DNA from 4 places in the Enterobacter cloacae complex sp. 394F7 genome. Region 2 is predicted to be linked to each of the others. Evidence: predicted binding sites of a transcription regulator. Region 2 holds the regulator's gene; each other region holds the start of a gene.
The links. Region 2 encodes CRP, which controls carbon source genes, mostly activating them, when cyclic AMP is high. Its sites were predicted from a motif close to ATGTGANNNNNNTCACAT; they were not measured.

Region 1: AC2FAK_RS13470 (maltoporin) is a predicted target of CRP. The motif match lies at 2,775-2,792, and genes of this name have one in related genera.
Region 3: aaeR (HTH-type transcriptional activator AaeR) is a predicted target of CRP. The motif match lies at 4,132-4,149, and genes of this name have one in related genera.
Region 4: ydfZ (putative selenium delivery protein YdfZ) is a predicted target of CRP. The motif match lies at 3,368-3,385, and genes of this name have one in related genera.

What each region holds. Positions count from the first base shown of each region.
Region 1 covers NZ_JBXWCS010000008.1:125,529-132,937, forward strand. Annotated here, with positions in the region: gene AC2FAK_RS13460 (beta-galactosidase) at 1-943, shown strand, start outside; gene AC2FAK_RS13465 (PTS sugar transporter subunit IIB) at 1,074-1,316, shown strand; gene AC2FAK_RS13470 (maltoporin) at 1,419-2,684, opposite strand; gene AC2FAK_RS13475 (LacI family DNA-binding transcriptional regulator) at 2,954-4,030, shown strand; gene AC2FAK_RS13480 (magnesium transporter) at 4,073-5,074, opposite strand; M-box (ykoK) riboswitch at 5,134-5,303, opposite strand; gene AC2FAK_RS13485 (DedA family protein) at 5,460-5,963, shown strand; gene AC2FAK_RS13490 (SDR family oxidoreductase) at 5,965-6,714, opposite strand; gene AC2FAK_RS13495 (winged helix-turn-helix transcriptional regulator) at 6,815-7,174, shown strand; gene AC2FAK_RS13500 (SDR family NAD(P)-dependent oxidoreductase) at 7,176-7,409, opposite strand, start outside.
Region 2 covers NZ_JBXWCS010000025.1:15,039-22,447, forward strand. Annotated here, with positions in the region: gene AC2FAK_RS22450 (phosphoribulokinase) at 1-812, shown strand, start outside; gene AC2FAK_RS22455 (OsmC family protein) at 879-1,283, opposite strand; gene crp (cAMP-activated global transcriptional regulator CRP) at 1,594-2,226, shown strand; gene AC2FAK_RS22465 (YccS/YhfK family putative transporter) at 2,284-4,371, shown strand; gene argD (bifunctional acetylornithine/succinyldiaminopimelate transaminase) at 4,368-5,588, opposite strand; gene pabA (aminodeoxychorismate synthase component 2) at 5,675-6,238, opposite strand; gene AC2FAK_RS22480 (putative adenosine monophosphate-protein transferase Fic) at 6,269-6,853, opposite strand; gene ppiA (peptidylprolyl isomerase A) at 6,959-7,409, opposite strand, start outside.
Region 3 covers NZ_JBXWCS010000011.1:121,490-128,898, forward strand. Annotated here, with positions in the region: gene AC2FAK_RS17095 (NAD-dependent succinate-semialdehyde dehydrogenase) at 1-783, opposite strand, end outside; gene aaeB (p-hydroxybenzoic acid efflux pump subunit AaeB) at 872-2,839, opposite strand; gene aaeA (p-hydroxybenzoic acid efflux pump subunit AaeA) at 2,845-3,777, opposite strand; gene aaeX (p-hydroxybenzoic acid efflux pump operon protein AaeX) at 3,785-3,988, opposite strand; gene aaeR (HTH-type transcriptional activator AaeR) at 4,167-5,093, shown strand; gene tldD (metalloprotease TldD) at 5,143-6,588, opposite strand; gene yhdP (AsmA2 domain-containing protein YhdP) at 6,673-7,409, opposite strand, start outside.
Region 4 covers NZ_JBXWCS010000004.1:308,166-315,574, forward strand. Annotated here, with positions in the region: gene AC2FAK_RS08460 (MFS transporter) at 1-1,334, shown strand, start outside; gene AC2FAK_RS08465 (mannitol dehydrogenase family protein) at 1,559-3,022, shown strand; gene ydfZ (putative selenium delivery protein YdfZ) at 3,065-3,268, opposite strand; gene AC2FAK_RS08475 (universal stress protein) at 3,558-3,989, shown strand; gene AC2FAK_RS08480 (GntR family transcriptional regulator) at 4,022-4,708, opposite strand; gene ydfG (bifunctional NADP-dependent 3-hydroxy acid dehydrogenase/3-hydroxypropionate dehydrogenase YdfG) at 4,800-5,546, opposite strand; gene dcp (peptidyl-dipeptidase Dcp) at 5,690-7,409, shown strand, end outside.

The DNA of each region.
Region 1 (7,409 bases), on a different contig from region 2:
GGGTCATCTGGATACCCGCGTCGGGCGTGAAGTGACGCGCCTGGGCGAGATGCTGGCACGCCTGCCGGAGGTCGCAGGTTGCCGTACCGAGGCCCGGGTGGCGATTGTCTTCGACCAGCAAAACCGCTGGGCGCTGGATGATGCCGAAGGTCCGCGCAATATGGGAATGGAGTACGAAAAAACCGTCAACGAGCACTATCGTCCGTTCTGGGAAAAAGGCATTGCGGTGGATGTCATTGACGCTGACGGCGATCTGAGCGACTACGCGCTGGTGGTTGCCCCCATGCTTTATATGGTACGCGAAGGGTTTGCCGAGCGGGCAGAAGCCTTTGTGGCTAATGGCGGGCATCTGGTGACGACCTACTGGACCGGCGTGGTGGATGAGACCGATCTCTGTCATCTGGGCGGTTTCCCTGGCCCGCTGCGCAAGCTTCTGGGCATCTGGGCGGAAGAGATCGAGTGTCTGGGCGAGGGGGAGCGCAACCTGATTCAGGGGCTGGCAGGCAACGCGGCGGGTTTGCAGGGGCCGTATCAGGTGCGACATTTATGCGAGCTGATCCACGCTGAGTCCGCACAGGTGCTGGCGACCTACCGCGATGATTTCTACGCAGGTCGCCCTGCGGTAACGGTCAACCGCGTCGGTAAAGGCAAGGCGTGGCATGTCGCTTCACGTAACGATCTGCCGTTCCAGCGCGATTTCTTCGCCGGAATTATCAACGAGCTGGCACTACCGCGCGCCATCGAGGGTGAGCTCCCGCCGGGCGTGGTTGCCACGGCACGCACGGATGGCGAAACCACCTGGGTGTTTGTGCAGAACTACACGGCACAGCAGCAGTACATCACGCTGCCACAGGGGTATACCGACTGCATGACAGACGCCGCTGCTGCGGGCGATACCGCTCTGCTGCCCTGGGACTGTCGTGTGCTCAGGCGTAAAGCGTAGTTGATTTTCTCCCTCTCCCTGTGGGAGAGGGCTGGGGTGAGGGCATCAGACCGCACCGTCCGGGCAAAAAGGCACAGAACGCCTGCTCCACGAGCAGGCATTTTTTTATCTGCATATAATGAGGCGTATTATGGACAGTCAAATTACCCAGCGTTTAATTCCCGCGTTTGGCGGCGACGATAATATCGAACACGTCGAAGCCTGTATTACCCGCCTGCGCGTGACGGTAAAAGATTTAAATAAAGTTGACTCTGAGGCGTTACAGAATGAAGGGGCGCTGGGGGTAATTATTATTGGCCAGCAGGTGCATGCCATATTTGGCAGGCAGTCTGATGCCTTACGTCAGTTATTAGATGAACATTTTAATCAATAAATAAAAAAAGGGATAGCCAAAATAATGGCTATCCCGAAACAGGCGAATAAACTGCCAGTTGTTGGAGATACAATAACGATTAACGCATTTTAGAAATAAATATTACCACCAGGCTTCAACCTGCACGCCGAAGTTCCAGGTATTACTGGCGGTGCCGTCTTCGAAGGATTTCCCATGTTCGGAATCATTCAGATAAGAGGCAAACACGCGTAGCTCGGGACGTGACATAAAATCAGGTCCGTCCGCCAGACCTAAGGCGATCGTGTACTTCTCACCGCTCTGCTTGTAGTTTGAACCGTCGGTATAGGTATCTTTCTGGTAGAACCCGCCCACTTCACCAATCAGACGCACATATTCGGTGAACTGATACTGCGCGCGGCCCACCAACGAAATCAGGCGCGATTTATCGGTATACTGCGTGGTGTCATCCGCCGAGCCCCAGGTCAGGACGTGGTTAAAGGAGAGCTTATCGGTAATGGGAATTAAGCCGGTATTAATCACGCGGTAGCCGCTGGCATCGTTCACATAGTTCCACATGTCGTACCAGCCGCCCCCCTGGGAAACCATGTTCTGCGCCAGACCTTTGTTGGCATACTGCAGCACCAGCTTGTTATAGCCGCCCAGCATGTCCTGGCTGATCTCTCCGGTTACCATCACGCCGTTGTCGGCCTCGTACAGCCCGCCATACTCTTTCTGTTTGTTGGTCGGGTTTGGCATGGCATAGTCAATACCCACTTCCGTCCACGCGCCTGCCCACGGTTTCCAGCCCGCATAGCGGAGATCGATATAATTAATGTTCACGTCGTTATCACCGTCAACGCGGTAGTCCACGTCGTTGGCATCGCCGCGGATCCAGGCCACAGAGACCGCGCCAGGGCCGAGCGTATAGTTTTCAATACCTGCACCGGATCCCGAGATGTTCCAGTATTTGGTGTCAATGATGTGCAGATCATGACGCTGGTAATAGCGCTTCCCACCCCAGATAACCGCATTCGGATCGCCCGGGATCAACCCCTTGATCTGCAGGTTAAGCTGACGCAGGCCAAACTGAGCGTCGTCGCCAAAGGTGGTTTCGTTATCGTTAGAGCCGTCAGACACCATGCTCACCATGCTGTCGAGATAAAAGCTCACGTCGTTCTTTTTGTAGACCTCAGAGCCCAGTTCCAGCTCGCCGTAGGTATCGGCTTCGTTACCCAGACGGCCTATTTTATTCTTCTGCCACTCCTCCATCCCACCATCCCGTGAGACGCCCACGCCGGAGCGAAGATAGCCATGAAAATCAATCGGTACTGAAGACGCAGCAAACAGCGATGGAGACGCTAACGCGGCAGCCAGCGCAACGGATACAGAGCGGATCGTCGTGTTCATTGTTACCCTCTTATTGTTTTGTAATACGTTCACAAATCCGCTGTCATAAAATGCCTAAACCTTCTGGCTGGCAATTGAACGATCCTAAATGTGTGATTAACTGCAAATAAAATAGACAATTTTGTTACGAGTGATGAGCTGTGCCACAAATTATGGCATTGTGAACGTAATACTTTTTGATGGTGTTATGTCTGCGAGGTGAGGGCAGTGAGCGTTTTTTTACAGCGCCCCTGTTACAATCATCGCATAACAACATAAGGAACCGGACCATGAAGTCGAAAAGCGCAACGTTAGAGGACGTCGCACGCCATGCAGGCGTCTCCTATCAGACCGTGTCCAGGGTACTGAATAAATCTGCCAATGTATCCGAGGCCACGCGCCACAAGGTTGAGAAATCCATAGAGTTATTGCGGTATGTGCCGAATCGCCTGGCCCAGCAACTGGTAGGCAAGCAGAGCCAGACCGTCGGGCTGGTGACCATTTCACTGGCTTTGCACGCGCCTTCTCAGGTGGCGGCAGCGGTAAAACGCTATGCGAACGTGGAGGGATACCAGGTACTGATCTCGATGATAGATGAGAACGTCAACCAAAGTATTCAGGACTCTATCAACGAACTGAAGTCCCAGCTGGTGAGCAAGGTGATCATTAACGTGCCTCTGGAGGCCGAAGAGGCGCAGAAAATCGCCACCGACAACGACGATATCGTCTGTCTTTTCCTGGATGTCGACCCGTACAGTTCTGTGTTTAACGTTTCGTTTAACCCGGCGGATGGGACCCGCGCCAGCGTTAAATACCTTTACGAGCTGGGCCATCGCGACATCGCCCTGCTGGCGGGGCCGGAGTCCTCTGTGTCGGCACAGTTGAGGCTAAAAAGCTGGATCGAAACCCTGAAGGGTTACGGGCTGGAGCCCGCTTCGGTGATCCGCGGCAACTGGGATGCGCAGAGCGGGTATGCCGGTGCGCTGCAGATGTTGCGCGAAACGCCGCAGTTTTCCGCCGTACTGGTGGCCAACGACCAGATGGCGCTGGGCGTACTGAGCGCCTTCCACCAGCAGCAGATTTCCATTCCTGGCGAGAAGTCGGTGATTGGCTACGATGATACCTACGAAAGCTCGTTCTTCTACCCGGCGCTGACGACGGTCTCACTGGATTTAGATCTGCAGGGCAAAGAGGCGGTGCGCCGCATTCTGGACAGCGGCGAAGAGAGTGCCCTGCGCATGTCCTCGATTTTACCTGCCCGTCTGGTGGTGCGACAGTCCACCGGGCCGAAAGGGGAGAAGGGAAAAAACCTCCAGGCGCTGGCCCAGCAGCTGCGCGAGATTGCGCATCAACTGGGTGATGTGTAGCGGAGTGAGCACCTCAATCACAGGAAAGAGGTGCTCGTAAGATTACTCCAGCCCCAGCGTATACTGGGCGATTTTGAAGTAGATAATCAGCCCGGTACCGTCGATAAGCGTCGCGATAAACGGCGCGGAGACGACGGCCGGGTCAATGCCGCAGCGCTTGAGTACCATGGGAATAACGGACGAGACTATGGCGCTCCACAGCGTAATGCACACCAGCGTCAGGCTGACGATAAGGGTAATTTCCAGCCCAATCCCCATCATCCATGCGCGGATGCACCCGGCAATACCGAGCGTGACGGCAATCATCAGTGAGGTGGTCATCTCTTTGCAAAGTACGCGACCGACATCGCGCAGATGCACTTCACCCAGCGCCATGGCGCGCACCAGCGTGGAGGTGATCTGCGTTCCGCTGTTCCCGCCGGTGCCAATCAGCAGCGGGATAAAAAATGCCAGCGCAATGGCGGACTCCAGCGCCTCTTCAAAGTGCTGGATCACCGAGCTGGTGTAGGCTTCCGCGACAAACAGCAGCAGCAGCCAGACGGAGCGTTTTTTCCACAGGCTGAAGGCGCTGGTCTCCAGATAGGGCTTTTCCAGCGGCAGCGTGGCCCCCTGGCGCTGGGCATCTTCGGTGACATCGTCTTCCAGCAGGTGAGCCATTTCGCGCTCGGTGAGGCAGCCAACCAGCTTGCCGTGGGTGACCACGGGCACCACATCCGCACCGCTGTGAGCCAGCAGTCCGGCGACATCGGCCCGCTCATCTTCCGGTTTGACCTGCAGAAATTGCGACAGCATCAGCGATTTTACCGGCTGCACGGTATCGGTGGTTTGCAGCAATTTGCGTACCGCAATCATGCCTGCCAGGCGACCCTGATCTTCAATGAAAATATGCGACGGAATATCATCGTCTTTTAATTTTTCGAAAAACTGCTCGCGCGCCAGCGCCACGCATAATGAAATATCGAGGACAATAAAATCGGTATTCATATATTGCGCGATGGCGCTGTCATTGAATACCGGGTTCTGGTTGTGAATAGCGTAAGACATAGTGAATTCCCTTTGAATAAAAAATCTCTCAGGGGCGAGCAAGACAGGGCATGTCGAAGAGGAGATCCCCACGTCCTGGGTTCAGCACTGTACACCGTATCCCGTAAGGGAAGTTATACTGACAAAGCCTTGATTCGACAGTGCCTGTTTTACCCTGTGCGGGTTCTCTCGAACCTGCCAGAGCGATAACGTGTATTTGTACAGGAGCCTCGCCATAACGAGATCGTTGTAAACCAGCGGGATAATACGCTTATTTTATTTTCCCGCTCTGGAATTTAAAAAATGTTTAGGGAATGTTTATGTATTCATTATTCATGACGCGTTGAGCCTTTATTTAAACTTGTTCGACTTTAATGGCAGGGTAAATATTCACGAGGAGAGCAAGGTGGCGTGGTTTGACAATCTGCTCAATCATTTTGCGCATTATCCGACGCATCTCTTTGCGCTGCTCTTCGTGCTGGCTTTGAGTAAATCCACGGTGCTGATCTCCTCCGTGCTGCCGCCCGCCTCGGTGATGTTGCTGACCGGGATCACCGTCAGCCAGGCGAGCCTGCATCCGGCGTTGACGTGGCTGGCGGTGGTAATGGGGGCCACGCTCGGTTCGCTGCTGAACTATCATATCGGTCAGTTGATGGGGCATACGCGGCTGGTGACGCGCATTACCACAAAACATGCCGATACATTTTTGCGGGTGCAGCATCAGCTACAGAAAAACGGCGTGCTGGTGCTCTTCACCGCCCGTTTTCTGGCGGTACTGCGCTATATCGTGCCGCTGGCGGCGGGCATGCTCAGGCTCAACCGGGTGAAGGTTTACGCGGTCAGCCTGTTTTCTGCCGCCGTCTGGGCGGCGCTGTATGTCGGCATTGTCACCGGCATCAGCGCCTTTTGAGTTACAAGCTTCCCATTCCGCCGTCCACCAGCAGTTCCGTTCCTACCGTGTAGCTGGATTCGTCGGAGGCCAGATAGAGCGCGGCTTTTGCCAGCTCCGTCGTCGAGCCCATTCTACCCAGCGGCACAAGCTTGATGATCTCCGCCATCATCGCGTTAAGCGTTTCTTCGCTTAAGCCCGTTTTCGTAAAGGCCGGGGTTTCTACCGGGCCGGGGCTCAGACCGTTAACGCGAATGCCGCGCGGCAACAGCTCTGCCGACAGTGTGCGTGCCAGCGACAGCAGGGCGGCCTTGCTCGCGGCATACACGCTGCTGGTGGGCAGGCCGATGCGCGCGCTTACGGAGCCGCACAGGATCACCGAGGACGGATTATTCAGCAGCGGCAGCAGCGCCTGAATTAAAAAGAACGGTCCCTTCAGGTTGATGCCCATCAGACGATCCCAGGCCTCTTCCTGCCACGCTTCCAGCGGTGCGTGCGTCACGTCGCCGGCGTTGAGAAACACCGCGTCCAGGCGTGGCCAGCGGGCGGCAAGCGTCTCCGCCAGCGCTTTTTGCGAAGCAATATCTCCCGCATCGGTCGGGATCACCCAGGCCTTATCGCCCAGAATGCGCTCTGCTTCGGCGAGCGTTTCCGGGTTACGACCGGTGACGGCGACATGCGCCCCTTCGGCGAGAAACACCTGCGCAGTGGCAAGGCCAATGCCGCTGGTTCCGCCGGTAATCAGCGTATATTTACCTGCTAAACGACCCATGTTCTTCTCCTGAAATGTCTCTGGAGAAAGCACTATAGAAACGTTAGTATCGAAAGGAAACCAGGTACCAATTGGATACTAATGCGGCAAGAGGTGTGCTATGGCGGAATTGCTCGATATACGTTGTGAAAAAAATTCTGAGGTTTATGTCTGCCCGATGACGCAGTTTGTGAACCTGATTTCCGGGAAGTGGGCGATCCCTGTTCTTTATCGCCTGATTATCCTCAATGCGCCGGTACGCTTTGGCGATCTGCTGCGCGCTACCGCCCCCATCACGCAAAAAGAACTCACGAAGCAGCTCAGGCTGTTCGAACAGCGCGGGCTGGTGTCGCGCACGGTTTACCCGGAGATCCCACCGCGCGTGGAGTACCAGATCACGGGGCTGGGGTTGACCCTGCAAGGGGCGCTCTCGCCGCTGGCCGCCTGGATGAGTGAGTACGGCGACCAGCTTGAGCGTTAGCCTACTGTTTTACATAGCGCGGCGCCGGGATGCCGGTGCGGGCGCTGTTAAACAGTTCCAGACGTGCCGTTTCGTAGCGATCCCACAGGCTGGCATCATGCATTGGCGGAATGGTAATCAGCTCGCCCTGATCCAGACCCGCCAGCGAAGCATCCACCATATCGTCAGTGGTCATCACCGAGCCTTCCGGCAGATCGTTCACCGTCACACCGGAATGCTGCCAGATTTCTGTTGC
Region 2 (7,409 bases):
CCACCAGCCTCGCGTTTCGCAAGATTTTCGCCCAGTTGAATCTCCGCGCGGCGGAGGTCGAAGGCGACAGCTTTCACCGCTATACGCGCCCGGAGATGGACATGGCCATCCGCAAAGCGCGTGATTTGGGCAAACACATCAGCTACTTCGGCCCGGAGGCCAATGACTTCGGCCTGCTGGAGCAAACGTTTCAGGAGTACGGCCTAAGCGGCAAAGGCCAGTCCCGCAAATATCTGCACACCTACGACGAAGCCGTTCCCTGGAATCAGGTCCCGGGCACCTTTACCCCCTGGCAGCCGCTGCCGGAACCTACCGACGTGCTGTTTTACGAAGGATTGCACGGCGGCGTGGTGACGCCGCATCACGACGTGGCGCGACATGTGGATCTGCTGGTCGGCGTGGTGCCAATCGTTAACCTGGAGTGGATCCAGAAGCTGACGCGAGACATCAGCGAGCGCGGCCATTCACGCGAGGCGGTGATGGATTCGGTTGTGCGCTCAATGGAAGATTACATCAATTACCTGACACCACAGTTTTCCCGCACCCATATCAACTTCCAGCGTGTGCCGACGGTGGACACTTCCAACCCGTTCGCGGCCAAAAGTATCCCGTCGCTGGATGAGAGCTTTGTGGTGATCCATTTCCGCAATCTCGACGGCATCGATTACCCCTGGCTGCTGGCGATGCTGCAGGGTTCGTTTATTTCTCACATGAATACGTTAGTGGTGCCCGGCGGAAAAATGGGGCTGGCGATGGAGCTGATCATGACGCCGCTGGTGCAGCGGTTGATGGAAGGGAAACAGATCGCATAATCATATTCCCTCTCCCGGTGGGAGAGGGTTAGGGTGAGGGCATCAACACGCACGATGCCCCATCAATCACGCCTCGATCACTTCATACGAATGGGTAATTTTTACCGCTTTCTCCAGCATTAATGCCACAGAGCAGTATTTTTCCGCAGACAGATCCACCGCGCGTGAGACGGCAGCATCTTTCAGCGCTTTCCCGGTGACAACAAAATGCAGGTTAATGTGCGTGAACAGGCGTGGCGCCTCTTCGCGACGTTCTGACGTGAGCTTGACTTCACAGTCGGTCACATCATGACGGCCCTTTTGCAGAATCGACACCACGTCAATCGCGCTGCATCCCCCTGCCGCCATCAGCACCATCTCCATTGGGCTGGGTGCTTTATCGCCGGAGTTACCGTCCATCAAAATCTGGTGTCCCGACGAGGACTCGCCCAGGAACGTTAAACCTTCTACCCATTTCACGCGCGCTTGCATATTCATTAGCTCCAACGTTGCATTTTTGGTGACAGATTACGCGTGCGTTACATTTCTCGCAATGGAAGGCGACCTGCGTCATGCTGAAGCGAGACACCAGGAGACACGCGGCGAAAGCTATGCTAAAACACTCTGGATGCTACAGTAATACATTGACGTTACACATGTATGCAGAGGACATCAAACTTTACTGGCTGCGAAACGTTACGACAGCCGACTTCCCAGGTATGGGTAAGAATTCGATTGCAACCCCAGAGTCCGGATGCATCTTATGACTCTGGTGACAGCTTATAACAGAGGATAACAGCGCATGGTGCTTGGCAAACCGCAAACAGACCCGACTCTCGAATGGTTCTTGTCTCATTGCCACATTCATAAGTACCCATCGAAGAGCACGCTGATTCACCAGGGTGAAAAAGCGGAAACGTTGTATTACATCGTCAAAGGCTCGGTGGCAGTGCTGATCAAAGATGAAGAAGGGAAAGAGATGATCCTTTCTTATCTGAACCAGGGCGATTTTATCGGTGAACTGGGCCTGTTTGAAGAAGGCCAGGAACGTAGCGCCTGGGTTCGTGCAAAGACAGCATGTGAAGTGGCTGAAATTTCCTACAAGAAATTCCGTCAGTTGATTCAGGTTAACCCTGACATCCTGATGCGTCTTTCTTCGCAGATGGCTCGCCGTCTGCAGGTGACATCAGAGAAAGTGGGTAACCTCGCCTTCCTGGACGTGACCGGCCGTATCGCGCAGACCCTGCTGAACCTGGCGAAACAGCCAGACGCTATGACCCACCCTGACGGCATGCAAATTAAAATTACCCGCCAGGAAATTGGTCAGATCGTCGGTTGCTCCCGTGAAACAGTGGGCCGTATCCTGAAAATGCTGGAAGATCAGAACCTGATCTCCGCCCACGGTAAAACCATCGTGGTTTACGGAACCCGTTAATCCCGATAAAACGGCGTGCCATCGCAAGGTGTCACGCCGTTTTTGTCTCTACTCCCCATGTGGCGCAGGCTGATTTATCACCCGGAAGTTAACTACGCACTGCGACAAACGCTGGTGTTGTGCCTTCCTGTGGCCGTGGGCCTGATCCTTGGGCATCTTCAGCAGGGGCTGCTGTTTTCACTGGTTCCCGCCTGCTGCAACATTGCCGGTCTCGACACCCCGCATAAGCGTTTTTTCAAACGTCTGATTATCGGCGGTTCGCTGTTTGCCGGGTGTAGCCTGGCCGTGCAGCTTTTGCTGGCCCGCGATATTCCGCTGCCGCTGATCCTGAGCGTGCTGGCGATGACGCTGGGGGTGACCGCCGAAATCAGTTCGCTGCACGCGCGGTTACTGCCCGCCTCACTCATCGCGGCCATCTTTACCCTGAGTCTCGCAGGTAACATGCCAGTGTGGGAGCCGCTGCTGATCTACGCCCTCGGTACGCTATGGTATGGCCTGTTTAACTGGTTCTGGTTCTGGCTGTGGCGGGAACAACCGCTGCGTGAATCCCTGAGCCTGCTCTATGTCCAGCTTGCGGAGTACTGCGAAGCCAAATACACACTGCTGACCCAGCATACCGACCCGGAAAAATCGCTGCCGCCGCTGCTGACGCGCCAGCAGAAGGTGGTGGATCTGATAAGCCAGTGCTACCAGCAACTGCATATGCTGGCCGCCAACAAGAACCACGAATATAAACGGCTGCTGCGCACCTTCCAGGTAGGGCTGGATCTGCAGGAGCATATCTCCGTGAGCCTGCACCACCCGAAGGAGGTGCAAAAGCTGGTGGAGCGCAGCCATGCCGAAGCGGTGATCCGCTGGAACGCGCAGACCGTGTCCGCACGCCTGCGGGTACTGGCCGACGACATTCTTTATCACCGCTACCCCACCCGCTTTAACATGGACAAGCAGCTCGGCGCACTGGAGAAAATCGCCCGCCAGCACGAGGATAACCCGGTAGGCCAGTTTGCCGCCTGGCACTTCAGCCGTATTGCCCGCGTGCTGCGTACCCAGCGCCCGCTCTATCCCCGCGATCTGATGGCGGATAAGCAAAAGCGCCTGCCGCTGCTGCCTGCGCTTAAAAGCTATCTCTCGTTTAAATCTTCCGCCCTGCGCAACGCCGCCCGGATTAGCGTGATGCTGAGCATCGCCAGCCTGATGGGCATGGCGCTGCATCTGCCCAAACCCTACTGGATATTAATGACGGTACTGTTTGTCACCCAGAACGGCTACGGCGCCACGCGGGTGCGTATTCTGCACCGGGCGGGCGGAACCATGGCGGGGTTGATTATCGCAGGCGTAACGCTGCACTTCCACGTGCCGGAAGGCTATACGCTGGCAGGCATGCTATTGATTACCCTGGTGAGCTACCTGATCATCCGCAAAAACTACGGCTGGGCGATGGTGGGCTTTACGGTTACGGCGGTATATACCCTGCAATTGCTTACGCTCAATGGCGAACAATTTATTGTCGCCAGGCTTATCGATACCCTGATTGGCTGTCTGATTGCCTTTGGTGGTATGGTCTGGCTGTGGCCACAATGGCAAAGCGGCCTGCTCAGACAGAACGCCCACGACGCGCTGGAGGCCGACCAGCAGGCTATCCGCCTGATCCTGAGCGACGATCCGCAGCCCTCCCCGCTGGCGTATCAGCGGATGAAGGTCAACCAGGCGCATAACGCCCTGTTCAACTCGCTGAATCAGGCGATGCAGGAGCCCGGCTTTAACTCGCACTATCTGGCGGATATGAAGCTCTGGGTAACGCACAGCCAGTTCATCGTCGAACATATCAACGCGATGACCACGCTGGCGCGTGAACATACCATGCTAACGCCAGACCTGGCGCAGCGCTATTTGCAGTCGTGTGAGATTGCCCTGCAACGGTGTCAGCAGCGTCTGGAGTATGACGCGCCGGGTGAATCGGGGGATTCGAACATTCTGGAAGCGCCGGAAACGCTCACCCACGGGCCAATGAGCACCCTGGAGCAGCATCTGCAGCGCATTCTGGGGCATCTGAACACCATGCACACCATTTCGTCGGTGGCATGGCGTCAGCGTCCGCATCACGGCATCTGGTTAACGCGGCGGTTAAAACGAACCGAGTATTAGCCGTTGACGATCTTCCCGACCGCCGCGGCAAAGCGGGTTAATCCATCTTCAATATCGTTTTCTTCGACTACCAGCGACGGCGCAAAGCGCATCACGTCCGGGCCGGCGTTGAGCACCATCACCCCTTCGTGAGCAGCGGCGTGCAGGAAATCGCGTGCGCGGCCTTTGTACTGCGGCTTCAGCTCTGCGCCAATCAGCAGTCCCATGCCACGGATCTCGCTGAAGACGTCGTACGTTTCGTCGATCTGCTGCAGATGTTTCACGAACAGCTCGCGCTTCGCCTGAACGCCGCTTAATACCTCCGGCGTATTGATGATATCAAACGCCGCACCGGCGATGGCGCAGGCCAGCGGGTTTCCACCGTAGGTGGAGCCGTGTGAGCCAACGTGGAACGCGGAGGCGATCTCCTGGGTGGTGAGCACCGCGCTGACCGGGAAGCCGCCGCCGAGCGCTTTGGCGCTGGTCAGAATATCCGGCGTCACGCCGTAGTGCATATAGGCGAACAGGGAGCCGGTACGCCCCATCCCGCTCTGGACTTCATCAAACACCAGCAGCGCCTGATGCTGATCGCACAGCGCGCGCAGCCCTTTGAGGAATTCCGGCGTTGCCGCCGTCACGCCACCTTCACCCTGAATCGGCTCAACCACGACCGCGCAGGTATGGTCATCCATCACCGCTTTCACCGCATGCAGATCGTTAAACGGCACATGAATGATATCGGCGGGTTTCGGACCAAAGCCGTCGGAATACTTCGGCTGGCCGCCAACGGAAACGGTAAACAGTGAACGACCGTGGAAAGCGTTATGGAAAGCGATGATTTTGGTTTTGTATGGGCTGTGGCGTGTGGAAGCGTAGTAGCGCGCCAGCTTGAAGGCGGTTTCGTTGGCTTCGGTCCCGGAGTTCATAAACAGCACGCGCTCGGCGAAAGTCGCGTCAATGATCTTGCGCCCCAGGCGCAACGCCGGTTCGTTGGTAAAGACGTTGCTGGTGTGCCACAGGGTTTCGCCCTGGGTTTTCAGTGCCTCGACCAGTGCAGGATGGCAATGCCCCAGCGCCGTCACCGCAATCCCCCCGGCGAAATCCACGTACTCTTTCCCCTGCTGATCCCAGACGCGGCTGCCTTTTCCCTTTACCGGGATAAACTCGGCCGGTGCATAAATCGGCAGAATGACTTCATCGAATGTCGCGCGGGTAATTGCAGATTGTTCAGTTGCCATGTCATGCCCATCCATTTTATGTCACATTGATTGTGAAAATATAATCACAAAATATGCATAAAAAATCACAGCAAGGCAACAGATATTCAGCGATTAAGGAAATTAGCCAGCAGCTGGTGCCCCTGTTCGCTGAGAATACTCTCCGGGTGGAACTGCACCCCTTCGAGATCCCATTCACGATGGCGAATGCCCATGATCTCCTGCGTCTCGCTCCAGGCGGTCACCTCAAAGCAGTCGGGCAGCGTCGGCGGGTCAATCACCAGAGAATGGTAGCGCGTGACGGTTAACGGGTTATTTAACCCGCTAAACACGCCCGTGCCGGTGTGGGTAACCGGGGAGGTTTTACCGTGCATCACCCTGGCAGCACGGACGATGGTGGCGCCAAACACCTGCCCGATGGCTTGATGGCCAAGGCAGACGCCAAGAATCGGCAGCCTGCCGGCGTAGTAGCGGATCACATCCAGAGAAATACCCGATTCCGATGGGGTACACGGCCCCGGCGAGATAACGATTTTCTTTGGGGCCAGCGCGTCAATCTCGGTCAGGCTGATGTCGTCGTTACGGCGGACAACCACCTCTGCACCCAGTTCACAAAAATACTGGTAAAGGTTCCAGGTGAAGGAATCGTAGTTATCAATCAGCAGAATCATGGCGGCTCCCGAAAAAAATGCCGCCCTATTCTACTCAGATTCCCGCGCTTCGCTCACTACTTTGGCAAAGATAGCGTTCAGGGCGGACAAATCTCCCGTTGCGCCGCTCTGGTTAGCCGCGACCCACTGCTCAGGATCGATATCGCGCCAGTCCAGCAGGTAACCCGCATGGATCGCCAGCTGTTCAAAGAAAACACGCTGCGCAATGCCATTACCGCTGGCAAAAGGATGCAGCATATTGATTTCACAATAGTAATGGCTTATCCGCTCGATAAACTCCTCTTTCTGAAGACCCACCAGGTACCGGTCGCTTTCCAGTGCCGACATCAATTCATTGCCCATCTTCTCAATGTATTCGAAATGGCAAAAAGGAATCTCCCCTTTGAAAATATCGTCCGTACGGTATTCACCTGCCCGTTTCATCTCTCTGCGATACAGATGGCGGTGAATAAGGCACAGATGGGGCAACCCAGGCGCTGAAGGCCCAAGTTCCAGCGTCTCAATCTGGGGATCTGAAGGACCATGACCCTTTTCAAGGAGACAACTGGCCTGAAAATTGACGTTACGCTGCTGCTCCCAGAGACGGGATTTTTGCTTATCGGTGAGTTTTTTCACTTAACGCCTCCCTGAATATGTCCGTTTGCCAAAGTATAAGCAGCAAAACGCGCTTTCGCAGGGAGGGCTAACAACACGGGCGAGACGCGCCCGTGTCAAAGAGGGTTACGGCAGTACTTTTGCAGAGAGGATCACGACCGGTTTGGATGGTACATTCTGGTATGGCCCAACGTCGTGGGTCTGTACCTGAGAAATCTTGTCCGCCACGTCCATCCCTTTTACCACTTTACCAAACACCGCATAGCCGAAGTCACGCTGGCCGTGGTCGAGGAAGGCGTTATCCGCCACGTTGATAAAGAACTGGCTGGTAGCGCTGTCTTTATCCGCCGTACGCGCCATGGCGATGGTGCCACGGGTGTTCAGCAGGCCGTTGTCCGCTTCGTTTTTGATCGGTGGATTCGGCTGTTTCTGCTGCATCTGCTCGTTGAAACCGCCGCCCTGCACCATAAAGCCTGGGATCACGCGGTGGAAGGTGGTGTTGTTGTAAAAGCCGCTGTTTACGTAGTCGAGGAAGTTTTTCACAGAAACCGGGGCTTTCTGGCTATTCAGTTCCAGC
Region 3 (7,409 bases), on a different contig from region 2:
GGCATTTCCCCCCAGCTCCATCGAAACTTTTTTCATGGTGTCCGCGGCGTTACGCACCAGCGTTTTGCCGACGGAAGTGGAGCCGGTAAACGAGATTTTCCGCACCTCGTGGCTCGCCATAATCGCGTCGCTGATCTCATGCGTATTACCGGCCACGGCGTTGAGGACGCCATCCGGCACACCGGCCTGTTTCGCCAGCGTGAGCAGCGCAAACGCGCTGAGCGGGGTGTTGTTTGCCGGTTTGATGACCCCGGTACACCCCGCGGCCAGCGCCGGACCAAGCTTACGGGTGAGCATCGCCATCGGGAAGTTCCACGGCGTAATTGCCGCCACCACTCCCACAGGCTCACGGGTAGCCAGAATGCGGGAGCCCGGTTTGATCGGCGGAATAATTTCACCGTTAGCGCGCTTGGCCTCTTCGGCAAACCACTGAATAAAACTGGCGGCGTACTCCACCTCGCCTTCAGCTTCTTTCAGGGGTTTGCCCTGTTCGGTGGTCATTAACCGACCAAGCCAGCTTTTATTCTCGATAATCAGTTCATACCAGCGATAGAGAATGGTCGAGCGCTCTTTCGCGGTTTTGGCCCGCCAGGCCGGGAAGGCTTTCGCGGCGGCGGCAATCGCCTCTTCGGTTTCTGCTTTACCGGCTTTCGCCACTTTGGCGATAACATCACCGGTGGCCGGGTTCAACACATCAAACGTCGTGTCCAGCGTTTTCCATATGCCGTTAACCAGATAACCGGTCTGAAAAAGAATGTGATCCTGAAGCGCCTGGGTAGTCATGTGTCCTCCCTTTCTGAATGTAAGAGCCTGCAGAAATAAGTATAGCCACAAAAAAACCGACGCTTTTGGCGTCGGTTTTTTACTTCAGTCAGTTATCCGTCAGGACATTCTGGTAGCGGTGCAGCATAAACACCAGCCGTGCTACCGGCTCGGTCACCTGAGGAGGCGCTTCCCAGACCCTGAGCTTCTCCTGGTAGACATCCAGCTCTTCCAGCAACTGCTTAAAGTAACGGCGTCGTTTGTCATCACTGGAGGCGGAAAGCACATGGTCCGCGGTACGGCGCAACTGGCGGTGGAATGCCGACAGATCGTCGTTGATGGGCACCGGTGCGTTACGCAGACGCTGATGCGCAATGATCATGGTTAACGCCAGACGAAAGCGGGCAATGTCGCCAGGGAACTTATTCAACAGTAAAAACAGCTGCTGATAGAGCGCAGGCAGATGGTTCTCTTTACGGCGCGCAGTGTTGGTGGTCATGGAGGAGACCGCCGCCGAAACGAACTGGTTCAACAGCACGCGACCTGTGCGGGCCTGGGAATTGTCGCGCACCAGCAGAATCACCATCATCGCCAGGAAACAGCCCACCAGCTGACCCAGGGCGCTGTCGAGGAACTGGCTGAAATGGAACGTCATGGGGTTATCCAGCACCAGAATATTAATAGTACTGGCGAGGGCACCGAGCGATCCCAGACGGCGCTTCTGCACTTCTATCCCGATAAAGAATGCCATCACCGCAAGACTGATACAGAGCAGCAACATGCTCTGCTGCGTGGACGGGAGGATCACCAGGAAATAGAGCGCGCCAAGCGGTAACGCGGCAATCGTGCCGTACAGGAAATCGATAGCGACCATACGCGGGTTGGGCAGACGCATTGCCAGCGCCGTGACGACGGCAATCATGACCATCGCGCCGCTGCCGGAGGTCCAGCCAGTCCACAGCCAGAACAGCGTGCCGAGCATACAGGCAAGCGTGGTACGCCAGAAGTTGACCATCGCGTGGTGGCGCTCAGCCGATTCCGCCTTGATCACCACTTCACCCTGCAGGACTTCCTCTTCCGCCGCGCTGATTTTCGTATTGCCGATCACGCCCCGTTTCAGCAGCAGGTAGCGCGTCGCGGCGCCAACCCACGTATAAATGGTCACCGGTGTGTCGCGCTCTCCGGTCCAGGCAATGACCCGCCGCATGCGTTTGAGCTGCTTATGTACGTCCTGCACCGTTTCCACCGGCTCGGCAAACAGTTCGCGGAAGGTATCGGTAACCGATTCCGGGCGGGTGTTCTGAATAAGGTAGGTTTCGCACGCCTGGGTAATCAGCGTTAAGGTGACGGTATTGATCGCTTTAAGACGACGGTTGGCGCGCGCCCAGCGCGAGGACTCCATGTTAAGGTTACTGCGCATCCCTTCCAGCGCCTGCGTGCGGCGAACCAGTCCACTCCAGGCTTTGTCCACCTCTTCGCTGTCACCGTGCTTGATGCAGAGCTGCATCAGCTGATACTGGGAGACGATCAGCGCATCCAGTTCGCGATCCACCTCCTGTTTGATGGATCGAGGGGAGAAAAGCAGGTCAGCAACGATTGCGCAGACGATACCAATCACGATCTCACTGCAGCGTTCCACGGCAAATTGCGGCGCGAGCAGCGGTTCGGTTTGAATGGTGATGACAATAATCAGTGCGGTATAACCCGCCAGCCCCCAGGCGTAAGAGTTTTCGACCTTCACCAGAGAGGAGAGCCAGGTGCAGAAGCCCGCCCAGATACAGCACACCAATACCATCAACAGTGGCGTGCGGATCATCAGAATGATAATGGTGAGCGCGGCGATACAGCCGATAAACGTCCCGATGATACGCAGCATCCCGCGATAGCGGATCGCCCCGGAGTAAGGCTCCCCACCTGCCGCGAATGCCGGGCCAGCCGCGACAATCGCCGCCGTTAACACCGCCCAGCGGGGGGTTTCCAGCTGGAAGTGAAAGCCGACAAACAGCGCCAGCACAATGGCACTCGCCAGCTTCACGGCGAAGCGAATGTGCTGGCTGGCGATAGTAAAGATCCCCATAGCGATTAACCAAACTCGCGCAGACGATGGGCGATTTTACGGAAAATAGAGTCCTGGCTGGCGTCCCGGTCTTTCTCACCGGTGATCACCACCGTCGCGGTTGTGCCCGCAGGCCACAGGTTGCCCTGCTGTTCGTCCAGATGAATACGTACCGGCACACGCTGGGCCAGGCGCACCCATTCCAGGTTGGAATCAACCGTCGCCATCCCTTTCGCATCATTGGAGCTGCTGGAGTTGGTGACGCCAGCCGCAACGCTGTCTACGGTACCTTTAAAGACGCGGTTGCTGCCAAGCGGCGTGATCTCTGCGCGGTAGCCCGGACGAACGCCTTCCAGTTTGGTCTCTTCCATATAGGCAAGCACATAGAATGAGTTTTGTTTCACCAGCGCCACGGCGGTTGAACCGCGGGTGATAAACTCCCCGGCATAGACATTCAGGTTGGTGACCCAGCCATCGGCAGGTGCGCGGATCACGGTACGCTCCAGATCGAGCTTCGCCAGGTCGCGCGTCGCCTGCGCCTTTGCCAGCTGATGCAGCACGGTTTGCAGCACGTTGTTAGACTGATCGATCTCTTCCCGGGACATCGCCTGAACCCCCAGCTGGTTACGGCGGCCCGCCTCACGGCGTTTCTCTGCGGCCAGCGCCTGGTAATAGGCAACATCCGCTTCCGCTTCTTCCAGTGCTTTCTGGTAACGCGGCTGGTCGATGGTGAACAGCACCTGGTCTTTCTTCACCAGTTGGTTATCGTGGACGTTAACCGCGGTGATAAGACCGGCCACGTCGGGGGCGATCGCCACGACATCCGCGCTAAAACGCGCGTCACGTGTCCACGGTGATTCGGTGTAATAGACCCAGGCGCGAAAAATAGCGATGAACGCGAGGATAACCAGCGCCATGGTGATGGCGGTGCGGGAGATTTTTCTTGTTAGCGTTTTCACATCAACCTCAGACAAACATGCGCGATATCAGGTAGAACAGGCAGCAATACAGCGCGGTATTGAACAATGCAGGGTGCCAGACGAAATCGTAGATCCCGGTAGGAACCAGCACCTTGCGCACCAGCCAGAAGATCGCCAGTGATAAAAGAAGCTCGAAAAATATCGGTGGGAACGACAGACCGAACACCACGATAACGGGAAACAGACTCATGTTGACCTTGATAAGAGAGAGTGCAGGCTTCAGAATTTTTAGCGCACGCCACCGCGGGAGAGCAAGAAACGCCGGGCGAGAATGGCGCAGCCGTTATGTAATTAATAATATATTAACGTAACTGTTATGCTGTTATCTATAATATGTGATCTAAATCACTTTTAAGCCAGAGTGAACAATGGAACGTTTAAAACGCATGTCGGTCTTCGCCAAAGTGGTTGAACTTGGCTCATTTACTGCTGCTGCCCGGCAGTTGCAGATGAGCGTCTCCTCCATCAGTCAGACGGTGTCAAAACTGGAAGATGAACTGCAGGTGAAGCTGCTCAACCGCAGCACCCGCAGTATTGGTCTGACGGAGGCGGGTAAAATTTACTATCAGGGCTGTCGCCGCATGATGCATGAAGTGCAGGATGTTCACGAGCAGCTCTATGCCTTTAACAACACGCCCATCGGGACACTGCGGATTGGCTGTTCTTCAACTATGGCACAAAATGTTCTCGCCGCCATGACCGCAGAGATGCTGAAAGAATATCCGGGATTAACCGTGAATCTGGTTACCGGTATTCCCGCCCCGGACCTGATCGCAGACGGGCTGGATGTGGTGATCCGCGTTGGCGCGCTGCAGGACTCCAGCCTCTTCTCCCGTCGACTCGGGAGTATGCCGATGGTGGTCTGTGCCTCGAAGAGCTATCTGGCGCAGTACGGCGTGCCGGAGAAACCAGCCGATCTCGCCAACCACTCCTGGCTGGAGTACAGCGTCCGCCCCGATAATGAATTTGAACTGATTGCCCCGGAAGGCATTTCTACCCGACTGCTGCCGGAAGGACGGTTTGTCACCAACGACCCGATGACCATCTCGCGCTGGCTGGTGGCGGGCGCCGGGATCGCTTACGTCCCGTTAATGTGGGTGATCAATGAGATCAACAGCGGAGTGCTGGAGATCCTGTTCCCTCGCTACCAGTCCGATCCGCGTCCGGTGTATGCCCTGTATACCGAAAAAGACAAACTGCCGCTTAAGGTGCAGGTGTGTATTAACTATCTGACCGAGTATTTTGTGGAGGTCGCGGAACTGTTTCAGGGCATGCGGGGAAGAAGGAAAGAGTAGGTATTTCCCCTCTCCCCGTTGGGGAGAGGGTTAGGGTGAGGGGAGAAAATTACGCCGTGCCGCCCACCGTGAGGTTATCGACCTTCAGTGTCGGCTGGCCTACGCCCACTGGCAGGCTCTGGCCCTCTTTACCGCAGACGCCCACGCCGTTGTCCAGCTTGAGATCGTTACCGACCATGGAGATCTGCTGCATGGCTTCGATACCGGAACCAATCAGCGTCGCGCCTTTCACCGCTTTGGTCACTTTGCCTTTTTCGATCAGATACGCTTCTGACGTAGAGAAGACGAATTTACCGGAGGTGATATCCACCTGACCACCGCCAAAGTTTGGCGCGAAGATCCCGTAATCAACAGACTCAATGATCTCCTGCGGCGTGGACTGGCCTGGCAGCATGTAGGTGTTAGTCATACGCGGCATCGGCAGATGCGCATAAGATTCACGACGGCCGTTACCCGTTGGCGCCACGCCCATCAGGCGCGCGTTCAGTTTGTCCTGCATATAGCCTTTCAGCACACCGTTTTCGATCAGCACGTTGTACTGACCCGGCGTACCTTCATCATCGATGGAGATAGAGCCACGGCGATCAACCATGGTACCGTCATCCACCACTGTGCACAGTTCAGAGGAGACAAGCTGCCCTATCTGACCGCTAAATACGGAGGTGCCGCGGCGGTTAAAGTCCCCTTCCAGACCATGCCCCACGGCTTCATGCAGCAGCACGCCCGGCCAGCCAGCGCCCAGTACCACCGGGAATGTCCCCGCAGGTGCCGCCACGGCAGAAAGATTCACCATCGCCATACGCACGGCTTCTTTTGCCCACGCGTCGGCACGGGCTTCACCGTCGACGTCACCCAGGAACCAGTCATAACCAAAACGACCACCGCCGCCGCTTGAGCCACGCTCGCGCTTGCCGTCCTCTTCCACCTGCACGCTGATGGAGAGACGCACCAGCGGACGGACATCCGCCGCCAGGGTGCCGTCCGTCGCCGCGACCAGAATCAGTTCATAGACACCGCTCAGGCTGGCAGACACTTCCTGTACGCGTTTATCGGCAGCACGCGCCACTTTGTCCACGCGGCGCAGGATATCCAGCTTCTCTTCACGGCTCATGCTCTGCAGCGGGTCGATGCTGGTGTAGAGCGCAGAATGCTGCACCTCACCCAGCGTTTTAACACGGCCATCGCCTGCGTCACGCACGATGGTACGTGCCGCCTGCGCGCTCTGCTCCAGCGCAGCCAGGCTTATCTGGTCCGCATAGGCAAAACCGGTTTTCTCGCCGCTGATGGCGCGCACGCCAACGCCCTGGTCAATGTTGTAAGAACCATCTTTGATGATGCTGTCTTCTAAAACCCAGGATTCGTGATAGCTCGACTGGAAATAGAGATCGCCGTAGTCGAGACGGCGTTCGGTCAGTTGACCAAGAATGGAGAACAGGTCCTGATGGCTCAGGCCGTTCGCTGCGAGCAAATGTTCACTTACCAGGTTCAGACTCATCGTATTGCTACTCGTTCGTTGCCGCCTGTGGCGGTATAAAGATCGTATTTATTGAGAGTGAGGCAATTACCTGCCCACGTCAAATCATTGCTGTGCATCTTTGCGCGGCTGGCGCAGCACTTCATTAATCTGCGGTTTATCCACCGGACCGGTGATGCGGTAGCGCAGAATAGAGACTTTGCTCCACAGCGGCCCCAGCACTTTACTGGCGGCAAACACCGCAGCACCAACAATCGGGTTCACCACAAAGGCGGCTGCCACCCCCACGCTCGCGGAGATTTCTGGCGCCACCACGGCTTCCATATCCAGCTCGCGACGTACAAGGTTAACCGAGCCCTTCATGGCGATATCCGCTTCCAGACCGTCCACCAGCGTGTCGTCCGTATGCATAACGCCGTCCTTGATCCACGCCGTACTGCGGATGGAATCGTAGTAGAACCCTTCACTGAAGGTATCGCTGAAATCAAAACGCAGCTTACGCAGCAGCGCATCAAAGCTCAGAAGACGCAGGATCTGCCCGGCGCGTCCCGTGCTCACATCGGCAATTTCACCTTTTCCGAAGCGGGTTTTCAGTATGCCGTTAAGCGAGGCCTCATCCGGCTTCCACGGCGCGTCACGCCAGTGAAGATCGTAATCGACGTCAAATGACGAGCCGCGCAGCGGCGTGCTGATACCAAAGAAATTGGCTGCTGCATCCAGTTTGTTACCCTTAATGTCGCCTTTCAGCGAGGTGCGCTGTTCGCCTGGGTTATTCACCCACTCGCCCGCGGCCGTCAGACGACCAAAGCCGGTATCCACCAGCCCACCCGTGAGGCTCAGCG
Region 4 (7,409 bases), on a different contig from region 2:
GTTTCACCGATCATTTTTACAAAAATTATTTTGGTAAAAAATTTGGTCGTCGACGCTTCTTTTTGCTGATCGGCGCGCCGTTAATGCTGGTCTATGCGTTACTGTGGCTTGATGGCATGACCTACGGTTTCTATCTCGCGGTCTATCTGGCGTTTGAAATTATCGCCGCGATGGTATTGATCCCCTGGGAAACGCTGCCATCGGAAATGACAAAAGACTTTAACCAGCGCACCAAACTTTCTACCTGTCGCATGTTCCTTTCTGCGTCCGGTACCTTCCTGGCGACGTTCATTCCGGGGCTGCTGATTGGCTATTTTGGGGAAAACAGCGCCCATGCTTATCTGATTAACGGCGTTATTTTTGCCGTCCTGTTTATGGTTTGCGTCTTTATCTCGTGGAAGGTGACCTGGGAACGCGAGTTAACCCCGGAGATGCTGGCCGAGCTTGAAACAAGCACGGCGCCCCGAACGCTGACGCAAAAGCTGGCTGCCTTTGGTCGCCTCTTTAAAGAGTATGGTTCAACGCTGAAAATCCGGGCCTTCAGAAAACACCTTGCCATCTACCTGCTGTCGTTTACCGGGAAAGATGTCTACAACACCGTATTTGTCTTCTTCTGTGTTTACTGCCTGAATGTCTCTTCGTCGCTTGCCGGCACACTGCTGTCGATGAGTATCGTCGGCCTGCCTGTCACGCTGATTGCGGGAGTGGGGATCATTAAATTCGGGCCGTCGAAGCTGTATGTGTTTGCCTACTCGCTGATGATGCTCTGCCTGGGCGGCTTTTTCGCTGTGTATCAAATTCCGGCACTTAATACCGTCGCGACGCTGGTTGTTCTGGCCGGGTTATATCAGGTCGGTCGCTGTGTGCTGGAGTTTACGCCGTGGAACGTTTTCCCGTTCATCCCCGATATTGACGAGATGGTTAGCCGCCAGCGTCGCGAGGGGCTGTTCGCGGCGGTGATGACCTTCTCCCGCAAAACGACCGTGGCTATCGCCACCTTTATTGTGGGGCTGCTGTTACAGAATGGCGGCTTTGTGAAGGGCAGCCAGACACAGCCGGAGGAGGCCATTCATACCATCGCAATGTTGATGTTCATCGGTACTGCGGGCTTACTCATCCTGGCGTTGTGGCAGGCATTAACGTTCCATCTGAACAAGCGTACGCACAAGATCTTCGTGGATGAACTGGACCGCCTGAAAGCAAACGGTTCTCCCCAGCTGGTTTCCGCCGAAGCACGCCGTGTGGTGGAAGATTTGACGGGGTATTCCTACGACAGGCTGTGCCGTGAGCCCGCTGGCCGTTCAGGCGCAGAACCGGCGCGTAATCTTGTGTGACGTTGGTATATATCTTTTTGAAAGATGTCACACAACTTAATTTTGATATCACACCAGTTAGCGCAAAGTTAATGTAAATCAATGTTCCGCTGAACATAACCCGTATGGTGGTGGGCAAGGCACCAGGGGGTTACTGCCATTCTGGCTGGTGTAGTCAACATGCGCGGCCGCGCGCCACCGTGCGGTCGCAGAACTCAGCTTCATTAATTAAACGAGTCTCAACCATGGAAAACCGATTATTACAGGCGAAAGCGACGCTGCCTCAGTACGATCGCGGCAGCCTCCAGGCACGCATTGTTCATTTAGGGTTTGGCGCGTTCCACCGTGCACACCAGGCGGTGTACGCCGATATTCTGGCCGCTGAACACGGCAGCGACTGGGGTTACACAGAAGTGAACCTGATTGGTGGCGAACAGCAGATTGCCGATCTGAACGCGCAGGATAACCTCTATACCGTGGCCGAAATGTCGGCGGACGCGTGGACATCACGGGTCGTCGGTGTGGTCAAAAATGCGCTGCACGCGCAGGTTGACGGGCTGGAGGCCGTACTGGCGGCGATGTGTGAGCCGCAGGTGGCGATTGTGTCGCTCACCATCACCGAAAAAGGCTACTGCCACTCACCGGCCACGGGCAAACTGATGCTCGATCACCCATTGATTGCGGCCGACCTGCAAAACCCGCATCAGCCTAAATCTGCGCCGGGTGTAGTGGTTGAAGCGCTGGCGCGACGCAAAGCGGCGGGGCTGCCTGCCTTTAGCGTTATGTCCTGTGACAACATGCCGGAGAACGGCCACGTTATGCGCAATGTCACCTGCGCCTATGCCCGCGCGGTCGACGCGGAGCTGGCCGCGTGGATTGAGGCCAACGTCACCTTCCCGTCAACCATGGTGGATCGTATTGTGCCTGCGGTGACGCCGGAAACGCTGGATAAAATCGAACAGCTTACTGGCGTACGCGATCCGGCGGGCGTGGCCTGCGAGCCGTTCCGTCAGTGGGTGATTGAAGATAACTTTGTCGCCGGACGTCCGCAGTGGGAAAAGGCGGGGGCGGAGCTGGTGGCCGACGTTATTCCGTTTGAAGAGATGAAGCTGCGTATGCTCAACGGCAGCCATTCTTTCCTGGCCTACCTTGGCTATCTGGCGGGTTATCAGCACATTAACGACTGTATGGAAGATGAACACTACCGTCGTGCCGCCCACGCGCTGATGCTGAAAGAGCAGGCGCCGACGCTGAAAGTAAAAGGGGTTGATTTAGGCCACTATGCCGATCTGCTGATAGCGCGCTACAGCAACCCGGCCCTGCGCCACCGGACCTGGCAAATCGCGATGGACGGCAGCCAGAAACTTCCGCAGCGTATGCTCGATTCCGTGCGCTGGCACCTGGTGCATCAGAAACCTTTCCCACTGCTGGCGCTGGGTGTGGCGGGCTGGATGCGCTATGTCGGCGGGGTGGATGAACAGGGGAACACCATCGACGTGAGCGATCCTCAGCTGGCGGTGATTCAGGCCGCGGTCAACGGGAGTGCGGAAGGGGAAAGTCGGGTGAAAGCCCTGCTGGGCATTGAAGCCATCTTCGGTAAGGAACTGCCGCACGACACGTGCTTTGTGGAGGCGGTCATGACGGCGTATCAGACCCTTCTGCAAAAGGGCGCGAAAGCCACGGTTGCGCAGTACGCGGCACAGCTGTAATTCAGTCATGCCGCCGTTCGCGGCGGCATGACGTCGCACCTGTTAGTGCATACCCAGGCGAATCAGTTCAATCGGTTCGAACTTACCTTCACATCCTTCCACTTCCACCGTTTTGCTGCGACGTACCTGCGCGGCATCCAGTCCCTCGCTGTGGATCGCTTTAATTACCCCGGTATGCCCGGTGCCGTTAATCATTACGCGGCTGCCGGTGGTAATTGCATTACGGTTACGGTCGTAAGTCATCATGGTATTTTCTCCTCGCTAACACATCCGTTACGGCGCTATTTCAGGTTGTGCCGTCCACGGGGCACTATAAATACGCCTCTCTGGACATCTTTTTTTTGTTTTTGATCAAACTCACACTTTTTTCTTCATTTCGGCAGGGCGATGACGGTTCACGACGGTAATTTACAAAGCGGACAGTTATTTTCTTTAATTGATAATTTCAACCAGTGAGCGTTTAAGTCTGGTTTATATTCCTGATGGCACTCTGGATGCAGTAAATAACGTTTCCTGAAAATAAGGAGTCAGGCTTATGTATAAGAAAATCTTGATGCCTGTTGATGTGTTTGAAATGAATTTAAGCGATAAAGCGGTGCGGCACGCGGCCAACCTGGCGAAGGCTGAAGGCGCATCGATTACCCTGGTCAACATTCTGCCCAACAGCAGCCGCTCGTTACTGCGCGGATTCAATGCAGATATCAGGAAGTTTGAAGAGTATATGACCGCGGAATCCAGCAAAAAGATGAAGGAGTTAACGCGTCTCTTCGATCTCTCTCCGGAGGACATTCATTGTGAGGTGCGTTTCGGCAACGTGCGCGATGAAATTATCAGGATGAGCAAAGAAGGGGAATATGAGGTGATTGTTATCGGTTCAAAAAACCCGACTATTACCACGCATCTGCTGGGTTCAAATGCGGAATCTATCCTGCGCTACGCCACTATTCCGGTCCTGGTTGTACGCTAATCTCTCCGCCGCGCCGAAAGGGTGCGGCGAATTTAATCTTCGCTAAACCACTCGCTGTTTTCCTGCCGAATAAGCTGCACGGATTCGCTGATCTCCTGCAGATGGACAGTCATCGCTTTTTCCACACCGTCAGGGTCGCGTTTTTCCAGCGCGCTAAAAATATCATGATGCTGTCGGAGCAACATTTCCGGCGGAGAGACGTGGTCGAGGCTCATATAACGCACACGGTCGATCGTGGCTTTAATGTTTTCAATGGTATCCCAGGCCAGCTGACAATCGGCAATTTGCGCCAGCTTCTGGTGAAACTCATCATCGAGCTGAAAGAAGTCGTTAAGCTGTTTGCGGTCGATGGCAATACGCTGCTGATGCAGGTTTTGCTCCAGCCAGTAACACTGGTTGTCATTCATCAGCGTGGCCGCACGCCGGGCCACCGCGCACTCAATGGCCTGACGGACAAAACAGCCGTTACGGACCTGAGAAAGCGATATTTTATTCACATAGCTGCCGCGCTGCGGGCGGATCTGAATCAGGCCGTTTTCAGCAAGCTTGATAAACGCCTCACGTACGGGCTGACGGGAAACGTCAAAACGCACGGATACCTCTTTTTCTGAAAGCGGGGTACCAGGCGGGATCAGGCAATGCACAATATCACGTCGTAATATGCGATAGATTTGCTGGTTAACGGGCTGGGTGGGATTGAGTTGCGATTCAGCGGCCATGAGTTGTCATTTCTCAGAGAGTTAGCCTGAACATACTACCATTCTTTTATACCCTGATACAGACCCGGCCCGCAGGCCGGGAAGGGCAGAGTCAGCCTCGATGGACGTTAAGTCCGGCAAAGCTCTGGCTGACAGGCATCATCTCTACGGTGTTGATATTGACGTGGTTTGGCAACGTCGCGACCCACCAGACCGCTTCGGTGACATCTTCCGGCGAAAGCGCGTTGGCATTTTCGTAGGTTTTATCTGCTTTCGCGTCATCGCCTTTGAAACGCACGTTGGAGAACTCGGTACCGCCCACCAGGCCCGGCTCGATATCCGTGACGCGAATGGCGGTGCCGTGCAGATCGGTACGCAGGTTCAGGCTGAACTGACGCACGAACGCTTTTGTCGCACCATAGACGTTGCCGCCCGCATACGGCCAGCTTCCGGCGGTCGAGCCGATATTGATAATGTGGCCGCGATTGCGCTCCACCATGCCTGGCAGCACGGCGCGGGTCATATACACCAGCCCTTTGTTGTTGGTGTCGATCATGTTTTCCCAGTCTTCCACGCTGGCTTTGTGCGCGGGCTCCATACCCAGCGCCAGACCGGCGTTGTTGACCAGCACGTCAATGGCACGCCACTGCGCGGGGAGGTTGGCAATCATCTCTTCAATGGCGGCGCGGTTGCGCACATCAAGCTGCGCGGTCAGGATATTGTCACCCAACTCTTCTTTCAGCTCCTGCAGACGCTCCTGACGGCGGCCGGTGGCAATCACCTTATGGCCGTTGGCGACGAAGCGACGCGTGATGCATTCACCAAAACCTGCCGTTGCCCCGGTAACTAAAATAATCATCTCACTGTTCCTCAACGCTTTTTGTGTTGTACTAACATAGCACGCCCTGAGAGGGTGCGTTAAGGCATCATTTGTATGACCGCATTGCGGTCAATGGCGGCCTGGCCTACTCTGGGAAAGTTAACCGTTATCAGGAGTAAAAGATGTCAACCCGTAACCCTTTTTTTGACATTAGCCTGCTGCCTTATCAGGCCCCGCGTTTTGATGAAATCAACGACAGCCACTATCGCCCGGCATTTGATGAGGCCATACGCCAGAAGCGGGCAGATATTGACGCCATCGTCGCGCAAACGGCAGCACCCGATTTCGATAATACGGTACTGGCGCTGGAGAAAAGCGGTGCCATGCTCGCGCGCGTCAGCAGTATTTTCTTTGCCATGACGTCGGCGCACACCAATGCCCGCTTACAGGAGCTGGAAGAACAGCTCTCAACCGAGCTGGCCGCGCTGGCCAATGATATCTGGCTCAACGACACGTTATTCTCCCGCGTGGAGAGCGTCTGGCAGGATCGTGAGGGGCTGGATGCTGAGTCCCGCCGACTGGTCGAGGTGACGCACCAGCGCTTCGTGCTGGCCGGGGCGCGACTGAACGACGCTGAAAAAGCTGAACTGAAAGACCTGAACACACAAGTCGCCTCACTGATTAGCCAGTTCAACCAGCGACTGCTGGCCGCAGATAAGGCGGGCGGGCTGGTGGTGGATTATGTTCACCAGCTTGAGGGGTTAAGCGCAGAGGAGATCGCCACGGCTGCTCAGGCCGCCGCCGATAAAGGGCTGAAGGATCGCTGGCTAATCCCCCTCCTGAACACCACCCAACAACCTGCGCTTTCACTGCTTCGCAATCGACAGACCCGTGAAAACCTGTTCAACGCAGGCTGGCTGCGTACGCAGAAAGGCGATGAAAATGATACCCGCGAGCTGATCCTTCGTCTCACGGCATTGCGTGCGCGCCAGGCGCAGCTTTTGGGCTTTGACGACTTTGCGAGCTGGAGCATCGCCGACCAGATGGCAAAAACGCCGGAGGCCGCACTGACCTTTATGCGTGGAATTGTCCCTGCGGCGCGCACCCGTGCGGTGCAGGAACAGGCCGATATCCAGAAAGTCATTGATGATGAGCAGGGCGGCTTCACCGTGCAGGCCTGGGACTGGGCCTTTTATGCCGAGCGCGTGCGTCAGGCGAAATATGCCCTGGATGAGTCGCAAATTAAGCCGTATTTTGCGCTCAATAACGTACTGCATGATGGCGTATTCTGGACGGCCAGCCAGCTGTTTGGCATCCGCTTCGTCGAGCGCTTCGATATTCCGGTGTATCACCCGGACGTCCGCGTGTGGGAAATTTTCGACCACACCGGAGAAGGCATGGCGCTGTTCTACGGCGATTTCTTCGCCCGCGATTCGAAACAGGGCGGAGCGTGGATGGGGAATTTCGTCGAGCAATCATATGAATTTGCCTCCCGTCCGGTTATCTACAACGTGTGTAACTATCAAAAACCCAGCCACGGAGGCGCCGCGCTGCTCTCCTGGGATGATGTAATAACCCTGTTCCACGAATTTGGTCATACGCTGCACGGCCTGTTTGCCAGTCAGCGCTACGCCACGCTGTCCGGGACCAATACCCCGCGTGATTTTGTTGAGTTCCCGTCGCAAATCAATGAGCACTGGGCCAGCCACCCGCAGGTATTTACCCACTATGCCCGCCATTACGAGACCGGCGAACCGATGCCGGACGCGCTGCGCGAAAGCATGCTCAACGCAACGCATTTCAATAAAGGCTATGACATGACGGAAACGCTCAGCGCCGCGCTGCTGGACATGAACTGGCACGGCATTCGTGAGGCCGTTTCGAGCGTAGAGGAATTTGAAA